One region of the Caloranaerobacter sp. TR13 genome, then DNA from elsewhere that is predicted to be linked to it. Evidence: riboswitches for the same ligand, from Rfam matches in the RefSeq annotation. Region 1 holds a riboswitch; the other holds the start of a gene.
What was found. A riboswitch is a leader RNA that binds a small molecule or an ion and turns the genes downstream of it on or off. The one in region 1 is predicted to bind FMN.
Positions count from the first base shown of each region.

Region 2: it holds a riboswitch for FMN, as region 1 does, so the genes downstream of both, ribD (bifunctional diaminohydroxyphosphoribosylaminopyrimidine deaminase/5-amino-6-(5-phosphoribosylamino)uracil reductase RibD) here and TR13x_RS07740 (ECF transporter S component) in region 1, are expected to answer to the same signal.

Region 1 is NZ_JXLL01000010.1:24,487-29,970, reverse strand. Features, by position in the region: gene TR13x_RS07745 (pyridoxal phosphate-dependent aminotransferase) at 1-614, opposite strand, end outside; gene TR13x_RS07740 (ECF transporter S component) at 951-1,553, opposite strand; FMN riboswitch at 1,651-1,768, opposite strand; gene TR13x_RS07735 (amidohydrolase) at 2,100-3,260, opposite strand; gene TR13x_RS07730 (ATP-binding protein) at 3,238-5,484, opposite strand, start outside.
Region 2 is NZ_JXLL01000003.1:171,293-176,776, forward strand. Features, by position in the region: gene TR13x_RS05115 (Ger(x)C family spore germination protein) at 67-1,215, opposite strand; gene TR13x_RS05120 (endospore germination permease) at 1,208-2,317, opposite strand; gene TR13x_RS05125 (spore germination protein) at 2,340-3,890, opposite strand; gene TR13x_RS05130 (CLC_0170 family protein) at 3,902-4,117, opposite strand; FMN riboswitch at 4,314-4,431, shown strand; gene ribD (bifunctional diaminohydroxyphosphoribosylaminopyrimidine deaminase/5-amino-6-(5-phosphoribosylamino)uracil reductase RibD) at 4,521-5,484, shown strand, end outside.

The sequences.
Region 1 (5,484 bases):
TCATATATTTCATCTGAAATTATATATATATTGTTCTCTAAACAAAACTTAACTATAGGAATCAGCTCTTTTTCTCTATATATACTTCCAGCTGGATTTGATGGATTCGAGATTATTATCGCCTTTGTCCTTGAACTTACAACCTCTTTCAGCTTATTAACTGTAACCTTGAAATTATTAGATTTGTCTGTTTCAACAAATACAGGCTTTCCTCCTACTAATTTAACCATCTCAGGATAACTTACCCAATATGGCTTAGGTATAAGCACCTCGTCCCCTTTATCTAACAAAGCTAATAATGAATTAGTTATAGAATGTTTAGCTCCACTAGACACCACTATCTCATCAACTTCATAGCTGATTCCATTTTCAGTCCAAAGTTTGTTTTGAATAACTTTTTTTAATTCCTTTAGACCTGAAGCTGAATCATATTTTGTTTTATTATTATGTATAGCATTAATCGCCTCTTCTTTCGCTTTATCTGGAGTAAAAAAATCTGGCTCTCCAATACTTAAATTAATTATGTCTATACCTTTTTCTCTAAGTTTTTGAACCTTACTACTTATACCAATTGTAAATGACGGAGTAATATTATTCAATCTTTTAGATAACATCTATTCTCTCTCCTTTATATTCTTCTTTATCACTATATACTTTTATTATAATCCATAGAAAATTATATTCCTATTAATTTTAAAGATAATTTCTAAATATAATTTTCGTTATGGATTTCAATAAAATCTCCATTATAATCTTTATTTATTTTTAAGGATTTTATTATAATCCATAGGAAATTATTTTCCATATCAAATCAAGAATAAATTCAAATATATTTCCGTAATGGATTTCAATTATTAACTATCGAAAAACAAAAACAGAACAACGAATAGCCAAAAAAATTTTTACATTTTCAATACCAAAAAAACCGAGGGCTATGCCCTCGATTTGAATTACTTGTGTAAAATTGGTGATATTTTCTTATACAATACAATTGTAGCAAGTGATACAACTGTTCCTTTTAATAAATTGAAAGGAACTATTGCAAATAAGATAAAAGTTTTATAATCAGCAACAAATTTATTAACTTTAGCACCCATCTCAACAAAAGCGTTTATTGGAGCCCCAAATAACTTTGCATAAAACGGTATTAAGAAGTAATAATTTGATAAAGAAGCTACAATCGTCATCATTATAGTACCTATAATCATACCCAAAGCCGCATTTTTAAACGTTCTGTTTTTATGATAGATATAACTTGCAGTATAAACTAACACACTTCCTATTAAGAAATTGGCTAACTCTCCAACTCCCATAGTTACAGTTCCTTTAATTACAAGATGAAGTATATTTTTAACAAATTCAATTATAACTCCAGCCATAGGACCTAATGCAAAGGCTCCTATTAAAGCAGGTATATCACTCAAGTCAATCTTTAGGAACTCTGGTGTAAACCATAAAGGTACTTCAATGTACATAATAAGAAATGCAAGTACTGATAAAACAGATATTTTGGTAAGCATTCTAGTGTTAAGTCTTTCTTTTAGTGTTAACATGATATCCCTCCATCGATTTTTTGTTCTTTTATGGGAGGATTAGCAAATTAAAAGCTCCTGAAGATAATCTTCAGGAGCGTACATACACAATAACTGTACTAATCTTCTCCCATCCAGACTTTAACTGTCGGCCCTGGAATTTCACCAGGTCAACTGCAATGCAGCTCGCGGGCTATACCGCCGGTCGGGAATTTCACCCTGCCCTGAAGACTAGAAAAAAATATATTTAATTCTTAACTTTATTATCACATTATTCTCTATTTTTGTCAAGAAGCAAATTACCGTCTTTCACTATTCGAAAAGCCAACAACGAATAGCCAATCAAGAATTTCGCACAATGAATTGTGCTCTACAATACTATGTAGCGCAGAATTAATTCTGCGCTACACAGTTGTCAGAAAATAAAAATTAGTTGCCAGTTACCAGAGAACAGTTTACAGTTTTCTGTCCTCTGTTCCCTGTCCCCTGATCTCTGTTCTCTAATCTCTATTTTTTCAATTTTCAATTCAAACCAGTACCCAGCACCCAGTACCCAGTACCTAGTACCTATCTTTTATAAACCACTTTACCATCAATTATTGTTGTATATACTTTACAATCAACATCTTTTAATGGATTACCATCAAATATTACGATATCAGCATCTTTACCCACTTCAATACTTCCAACTCTATCGTCTACTCCTAATATTTCAGCAGCATTTATAGTTATAGCTTTAAATGCTTCCATTTCATCCATGCCTGCTTTTACAGCAAGTCCTGCACAAAGAGGCAAATACTGTAATGGTATTACTGGCGAATCTGTCATTATTGCAACTTTAACACCAGCTTTTTGTAATATTCCAGGAGTTTCAAATGTTAAATTCTTAAGTTCAAATTTACTTCTATCAGTTAAACTTGGGCCAACTATAGCATACTTACCCTCTTTTACTAAATGTTCTACAATTAAATGACCTTCAGTACAATGGTCTAAAGTTATATCTACATCAAATTCCTTAGCTATCCTTATAGCAGTTAGTATATCATCTGCTCTATGAGCATGAGCCTTAAGCGGTATTTCTTTTCTAATTACCTTTGCCATAGCTTCCATTTTTATATCAAATTCAGGCATTTTTGACTCATCTTCTTTAGCTTTTTCTAATTTCTCAACATACCTTTTAGCTTTAAAAAGTGTTTCCCTAAGCTTTGCAGCAGTTGCCATCCTTGTAATCGGAGATTTCTTTTGACTATGATAAACCCTCTTAGGATTTTCTCCAAAAGCTATTTTCATAGCTAAAGGTTCTTTTACTATCATATCATCTATTCTATCTCCATACGTCTTTATAGCTGCAAATTGTCCTCCAACTACATTGGCACTTCCTGGCCCTGTCGCTACGCATGTAACACCACCTTCATATGCCTCTTTAAATGTCCTATCCATAGGATTTATACCATCAATAGCTCTTAAATGTGGAGTTATTGGATCAACCCATTCATTGCCGTCATCTCCCTCGAAACCTATGCCATCTTCCCATAATCCTAAATGGCAATGTGCATCAATTAATCCTGGAGTTACAAGTTTTCCTTTAGCATCAATTATTTCAACATCTAGTGGCACAACTATATCTTTACCTACTTCCTTAATCTTTCCATTTTCTATCAAAATACTTCCATTTTCTATTATTTCTCCAGCCATAGTCAAAATTCTACCATTTTGAATTAATAACATCCTTTTTCCCCTCCAATTTTTTCTTTTCATCAACTATATTTTTTATAGCTTTAATAACTTCTTTTATTGTACAAGGCTTATGTATTATATATTCTATTTCATTTAAATCTTGTCCATCTAAATCATTAGGCCATCCTGTCATTAGGATAATTTTCAAATCCTTTTTGACACTTTTTATTTGTTTAGAAAGCCTAATACCATTCATCTTCGGCATAGCTAAATCACAAATCATTATATCATATTCCCTTCTAGATAGCCTCTTTAAAACATTACTACAATTAGTTTCTATATCAGATTCTATTCCAATTATCTTAAGCATTTTTTTTAAAGAATATGCTACATGAGCCTTGTCATCTACAATTAATACATTTAGCCCATTAAACTTTGGTAAAATATTATCATTATCCGAATGTTTTTCTTCTTTCTGATACTTATTAAATGAAATAATAAACTTTGTTCCTACTCCAACTTCGCTCTCTACTTCTATACTTCCATTATAGCTATCAATTATATTTTTAGCTATACTTAAACCTAAACCTGTTCCTCTAGACTCTTTTGTACTAAAAAACGGCTCAAAAATTCTATCTTTAATTTCATTAGGCATTCCACATCCTGTATCCTCAATATGAATATAAGCCTTGTCCCCTTTGTCATAAGTTTTTACTATTAGCTTCCCTCCATTTTCCATAGAATCTATGGCATTTAGTATTATATTAAGAATTACTTCCCTTATCTCATGTGCATCACAGTATATGTAACTATTTGATTTTAGTTCTTTTACTACAGAAAATTCCATTCCTTTTACGGCATATGTATTATTCCATTTTGGTGTTGCCATATCTAATGAAGTTTCAACAATACTATTAAGAAGTATTACCTTCTTGTTAGAACTTACTTTTTTCCTTGTGATTTTCTGTATCTTATTAACTATCGCCTTGCCATCAAGAGCCGAATTATATATTATTTCAAGATTTTTCTTTATACTTGGGTTTTGTACCTGATATAAAAGCAGTTGAGATAAGCCTATAATCGTAGTCAATATATTATTAAAATCATGCGCTATTCCTCCAGCAAGCTCACCTAAAGTCTTGAATTTCTCAGCTCTTAATAAATCCTCTTGATGCCTTTCAATCTGCTTTTGCTTATCTAATAATGCTAATATTGTATTGCCAATTGCTTTTAAAAAAGACATGTGCTTACAGAAATGTTTTTTACAATTAAAAGAAGCTAATATAAGAAAGGCAATAGGGTTGTTTTCATCTTTACCTATAGGTATCTCAACAAATGACTTTATGCCAAGTTCAGTTATTAATTTAGCCTTATTGCAACTTCCCAATTGACTATAATCATAAACTTTTATTCCTCGTCTAAATTTTTCTTGAAGTCTATTTTTATTTAAAGCTCCATCGGTAATACATTTATCAATTTCATAAGGTAAATTATATTTTATTATATATTCTAAATTAAATTCAATATCTGAATATGTAAAGATTAGCCCAAAGTCGGCATTTACTACTTTACAAATTTTTTCCAATACTGATTCTAATAAATGTCTACTGTTATGTTTATATGAAATATCCAAAATAAGTTCATTTAAAAGTTCAAGCTTTTTATTCTCTTTATATAATTCAACTTTATCTAAATATAAAATTCTCAAATATTTATAAAAAAGTTCTATATCATTAGCACTATCTATCTGGAATATACTTACATTGTCGTTGTTGTTCATAATAAAAGTATCATGTAGCGGCACTAGTCTATAAAAACGCTCTTCTATAAAGTTATCTATCAAATATTCTTTTATAACCATTACTTCCTTCTGTTTAGCAAACTGTTTAATCCTTTTATGAAACCTATATAAAATATCCAAATCAACTATTTCATTATAGAAATCATCTCTAACTCCTTGTATTACTATTCGCTTAAATCCATTTTTTTTACGATAATTGTCAACTAATCTAATATAATAATTTATTATATCTTCTATTAGGAGTAGTCCATCTTTAAAATATTTTTTTTCAGCAGAGATAAATATAAGTTTCCCATTTTTAACTAGATAATCTACTGCCAATCCCCATTCTCTAAACTTTTTCTTCGTTATATTAAGTTGATCGGTGAAATTATACACATATACAAAACATCCATCATTTTCAATAACCTCCAAAATCAGATTTTTTAAAGGGTCCTTGTTAGAATCTAGTATGCTTGAATTTAAAATTCCACA
Region 2 (5,484 bases), on a different contig from region 1:
GCAAATTATCCAGCTACTATAAGTATTAACTGTTTTTTTCTTTTTTAAACATACCTTGAAGCATTATTACTTATTCATTCCAATTCTTCTTATCTTAGCCTTTACATTAACTTTTATATTTACTTCTGGGAATACATCATCCCAATCATCTTTAACTTTATCCCAAATATCTGGCTTAAATTTGCTTAAATAATCTCCAATTCCAATTACATCTGCCTTAAATTCTTTCTGTATTTTTTTTATAGTACCCTCGATTTCATTTTTTACCTTATTTTCAATCATTCCTTCCAATTTTCTTAATAATTTATCATCTAAAACATCTTTAGAAGTTTTAAGCTTGTATTGTTGTAGTACACCTTCCATACTCACATTTATATTCACTACTATTTGTCCATTCTCTATCTTGCCAGTCTTTTTAGCTACTGAATCCGTAACAGAGTATGATATTATAGCATTATCATTTATTAAATCTATATCTTCAGAAGTAACTTCATCAGTTATAAACATTACACTTCTGTTTTCTATTTCACCAAGCCACCCTACAAGCCTATAATCTCTAATAACAGCAGCTCCTGCAACTTTTATCTCATTTTTAGTAGGTACTATTCTTGGTATTAAAGCACACTTACAATCATGTAAACTAGGTAAGATATCTCCAATAGTTTTTGGAGTAAATCTAGAGCTCTTTTCTTTTGCTTTAGATAAACCTGTCAGATATGTTCCTGTAACTGGCTCTAAACTTGGCTCTATTTCTATAACCTCTTTTGCTTCTCCTTGAGATATAAAAACACCTACTTTTCTGCCGATTTCATGAGTTCTCTCAAGCTCATCAAATATCTGTTTAAATGTATCACTATCCCTAGCAACTTTTTCTCCAATAATTATTGCCTTAGTATGTCCAAAAAACATTGTTTTATTAGATCTTGTTGTCAGTGCATTAGAAACATGAAATATATTTTGTCCCATACTACTTAAAATAAATCTTGGTTTTTCACCGCCACCACCTTTTCTAATTGCCTTAACATTGGGAAAAACAAAAGTTATGGTGAATTTATTATATCCACTTTCTTTTTTCTCAAGCTCTCCTCCATCTCCATGCACATCTACTCCTATTGCTGAAATAAAAGCTCTGTCATTTATTTCAACTTTGTCCCAACATCCTGTCAATAATATAATACACATAAAAATAATAATTATTTTTTTTAGTTTAACCATTATTGGCAGCTCCCTTCTTCCTTTTCCTGATAAGTGCTACAATCAAGTAACCAGTAGGTATAAATACAACTACAAAAGTTCCTAAGTAATTAGTAAACTTTTCCATAGAATCATAAACTGATGCTATATTATCAGGAACCAAAGAAAATATATAAATAAAAGGAAGTATTGGTAATACAAAGTATTTATGCTCTCTTAATCTAAATAATTTGCACAAAATTAAAGCAGCAGAATAATAAAATGGTGATAAAGATGCAAATACAGATAAAACCCAAAGCCCCATCACAATACCCTCTATGTTTTCAATAAAAGCTCCTGGCAAATCTATTGTTTTCATAAGAGATAATGTTGGCCATAGTAAATGTTTTGTTTCATTTTCTCCAAATCTGCTTAATGCCACTACAAAAAAAGCTATATAAACTAAAGTTACAATTCCTATTGATAAAATATTAAATTTCATAAGATTTTCAGTATCTTTGACATAAGCTGAAACAAGTAATATCAATTCATAGCCCATAAAGCTAAAAAAAGTTATATGTACAGATTTAATAATATCTAACGGATTTGTTCTAAAAATTGGTAATAGATTAGTAAAATCTAAATCTGGAATTAAAGATAATAGTAATAAAAATACTGGTATAACAACTATAGGCAGTATTAACTCTGCCATCCTAGCTAATCCTTCTATTCCTCCTCTTACTAAATATGCACTAACTAAAAGCATTGAAATTATAATAATTTCTGTTGGAGTATCATCTAATAGAAACATTTTAACAACTTCTGCAAAAATTCTTACTTCAAAAGCAGAAAATATAACAAAATACATAAATAATATAATTGAAATGGTATTAGATATAGGAGTTGTAATTAACTCTCTTCCAAACTCCACTACAGTTTTATTTGTAAACATATTAACTAACTTAACTGATATTGCAGTTAAAATACAAGCAGTAATTCCACCTAATATTATTAGAATCCATCCGTCAGTACTGGCCTTTTCAGCTACACTCCTAGGAAGTGATAATATTCCTACTCCAATGATTGTCGTAAGCAAAATAAACATTACTTGATTAGCTGATATCTTATCATTGCCTTTAATCATTATTCATGCACCTTCTTACCCCTTATTCTTCGCTGTCAGAAAATATTCTGTCTTTATCGTAGACCTTAGTAAATTTAGGTCTTTTTTTCATAGTTTGAATAGGCATTCTAACTAGACTGTCTTTTAAATCATTATATGTTGCACTAAAAGACACATAAGGTGACATATAAGGTACTCCAAAGCTTTCTAATCTAACCAAATGAGTGCCTAATATAATTAAAGCTAACATTATGCCATACAACCCTAATATCGCTGAAAAAATCATTATTCCAAACCTTACAAAGCGAAAACCTGTTGCAATATTATAGCTGGGTATAGCAAAAGACGCTATAGTTGTTAATGCAACTATAATAACCATCATAGGACTTACAATTCCAGCTTCAACAGCAGCTTGACCTATTACTAGACCTCCAACTATACCTATAGTAGTACCAATAGGTCCTGACAATCTCATACCTGCTTCTCTAAGAAGCTCTATAGTAACCTCCATAATAAATGCTTCAATAATAGCAGGGAATGGAACTCCCTCTCTTGTTGCTGCTAAATATAAGGCTAGCTGTGTAGGAAGCATACCTGGATGATAAGCTGTAACTGCTATATAAATAGAAGGTAATAACAGAGCCATAAAAGATGCAATATATCTCAAAATTCTAATTAAAGAAGTAATAATCCATCTTTCATAATAATCTTCAGAAGACTGTAATAAAGTACTAATAGTTACTGGTACTATGAGTGCAAAAGGTGTATTATCAACAAGTATAGCAACTCTCCCTTCATATAGAGCTGCTGCTACGGCATCGGGTCTTTCAGTATTTTCTATTTGTGGAAAAGGTGATGCCCAATTGTCCTCTATAAACTGCTCTATAATTCCACTCTCTAAAATTACATCTACTTTAATAGTCTTGAGTCTCTTTATAACCTCTTCAATAAGCTCTTTATTAGCTACATCCTCTATATAAAGCACAGCTATATCTGTTTTAGATCTTCTGCCAATCTGCATATTTTTTATTTTAAGTTTAGGGTCCCTTATTCTTCTTCTAACTAATGTAGTATTGACTTTAAGCGTTTCTACAAAACCATCCCTTGGTCCTCTTATTACAGTCTCTGTCTGAGGTTCAGTCAGACCTCTTACAGGCCATCCACGAGATGATGCGATTATAATTTTTTGATATCTATTTATAAGAAGTATTGTTTCACCTGCTAATATATTATCTATCGCCTCATTTAAAGTCTCTACTTCTTTCATCTCTGTAATTGCAATATTTCCTTTTTTTACTAATTCATATAAGTTGCTCTTAATGCTATTAGGATGAGGCTCTAAACCTCTAGCTTGATGCATAAGAGATTCTAATACATAATCGTTTACTAGCATTTTGTCAGTAAGGCCATCTACATATACAATTGCAAATTTGAAATTTTGTCTTTCTCCAACTGTAAATTCTCTATAAACTATATCATCACAATCTTTTAATATCTCTTTTATCTTTTTCAAGTTTGTCTCTATATCTTTTGATATAGATATGCTATTTTCTTGTTTAGAATCTTCTTTTTTATTTCTTTTCTTAAGTGGCATCTAGCTCCTCCTCACAAAATTCTAATTAAAACATAAAATAATGGACCTCCAATTATATATATAATTCCTATTATTTTTGCTAAAGATGATTCTTTCATATTTCCCTTAGCTCTTAAATACACTCCATCAACAAAATATGTAAAAAAACCTATAAATACTACTAAAAAAGCCATATATAAGCTGTACAGCTCTTTAAATTCATTTATAACTGACTTCGTTAAAGCCAAAATATCACCTCTACGATTTCCACTTTTTTGTTAAATATAATATTTGCAATAATATGTAATGTTATGCAAAAAATGAAGTATTACTCGCTTACGTTTCATTAAAAGGAATTATTTGAAATTGATATAAAAACTTGATTTTAAAATCCAATAATGATATGCTTTATTTAAACAATCAAATATTATAATAGAATATGTTTATTTCCTTCAGGGCAGGGTGAAATTCCCGACCGGCGGTACAGCCCGCGAGCCGCAGTTGCGGTTGATCTGGTGAGATTCCAGAGCCGACAGTATAGTCTGGATGGGAGAAGGAAAAATGTTTGTATCGTCCTATATCTTTTTGAAATTTTATGCCCTGAAGTTTTAACTTCAGGGTTTTATTTTATATATGTGGGGGTAATTTATAATGAATATAAAATACATGAAAAGAGCACTGGAATTGGCAGAAAAAGGTGCTGGTTTTGTAAACCCTAATCCAATGGTAGGCTGTATCATTGTTAAGAATGACAATATTATAGGGGAAGGTTATCATAAATACTTTGGCGGAAATCATGCAGAAGTTGAAGCTTTAAATTCAGTTGTTGAAAATCCAGAAGATTCAATCATGTATGTAACCTTAGAACCTTGTTCTCATTTTGGGAAAACTCCCCCATGTGTCAATAGAATAATAAGCAGCGGTATTAAAAAAGTTATTATAGCAACCTTGGATCCTAATCCTTTAGTTTCTGGTAGAGGTGTAGAAATACTTAAGAATAATGGAATTGAAGTAGAAATAGGCATATTAGAAGATGAAGCAAAAAAACTCAATGAAATCTTTATAAAATATATTACAACCAAAGTTCCTTTCTGCCTCATGAAAACTGCAATGACTCTAGATGGAAAGATAGCTACAAAGTTTTCTGATTCTAAATGGATCACTGGTAAAACTTCTAGGCAGTACGTTCATAAATTAAGGCATAGATACAGTGCCATAATGGTAGGAATAAATACAGTCATAGTTGATGACCCTCAACTTACAGTAAGGTTAAAGAATTTTAAAGGAAAAAATCCTGTAAGAGTTATTGTAGACAGCAGATGCAAAATACCTTTAGATTCAAAAGTAGTTAAAGGTATAACTAATGCAAAAACTATAGTAGCTACTACGATTTTGGCTGATAAGAACAAAATCAAAAAACTTAAAGACCTGGGAGTAGAAGTCTTAACGGCACCAACTATAAACGGCAAAGTAGACTTAAATTATCTTATGAAAAAGTTAGGTGAAATGGGTATAGACAGCGTTCTTCTAGAAGGCGGAGGAACTCTCAATTATTCCGCTTTAAAATCCAATATAGTTGATAAAATAAACTTCTTTATAGCACCTAAAATAATCG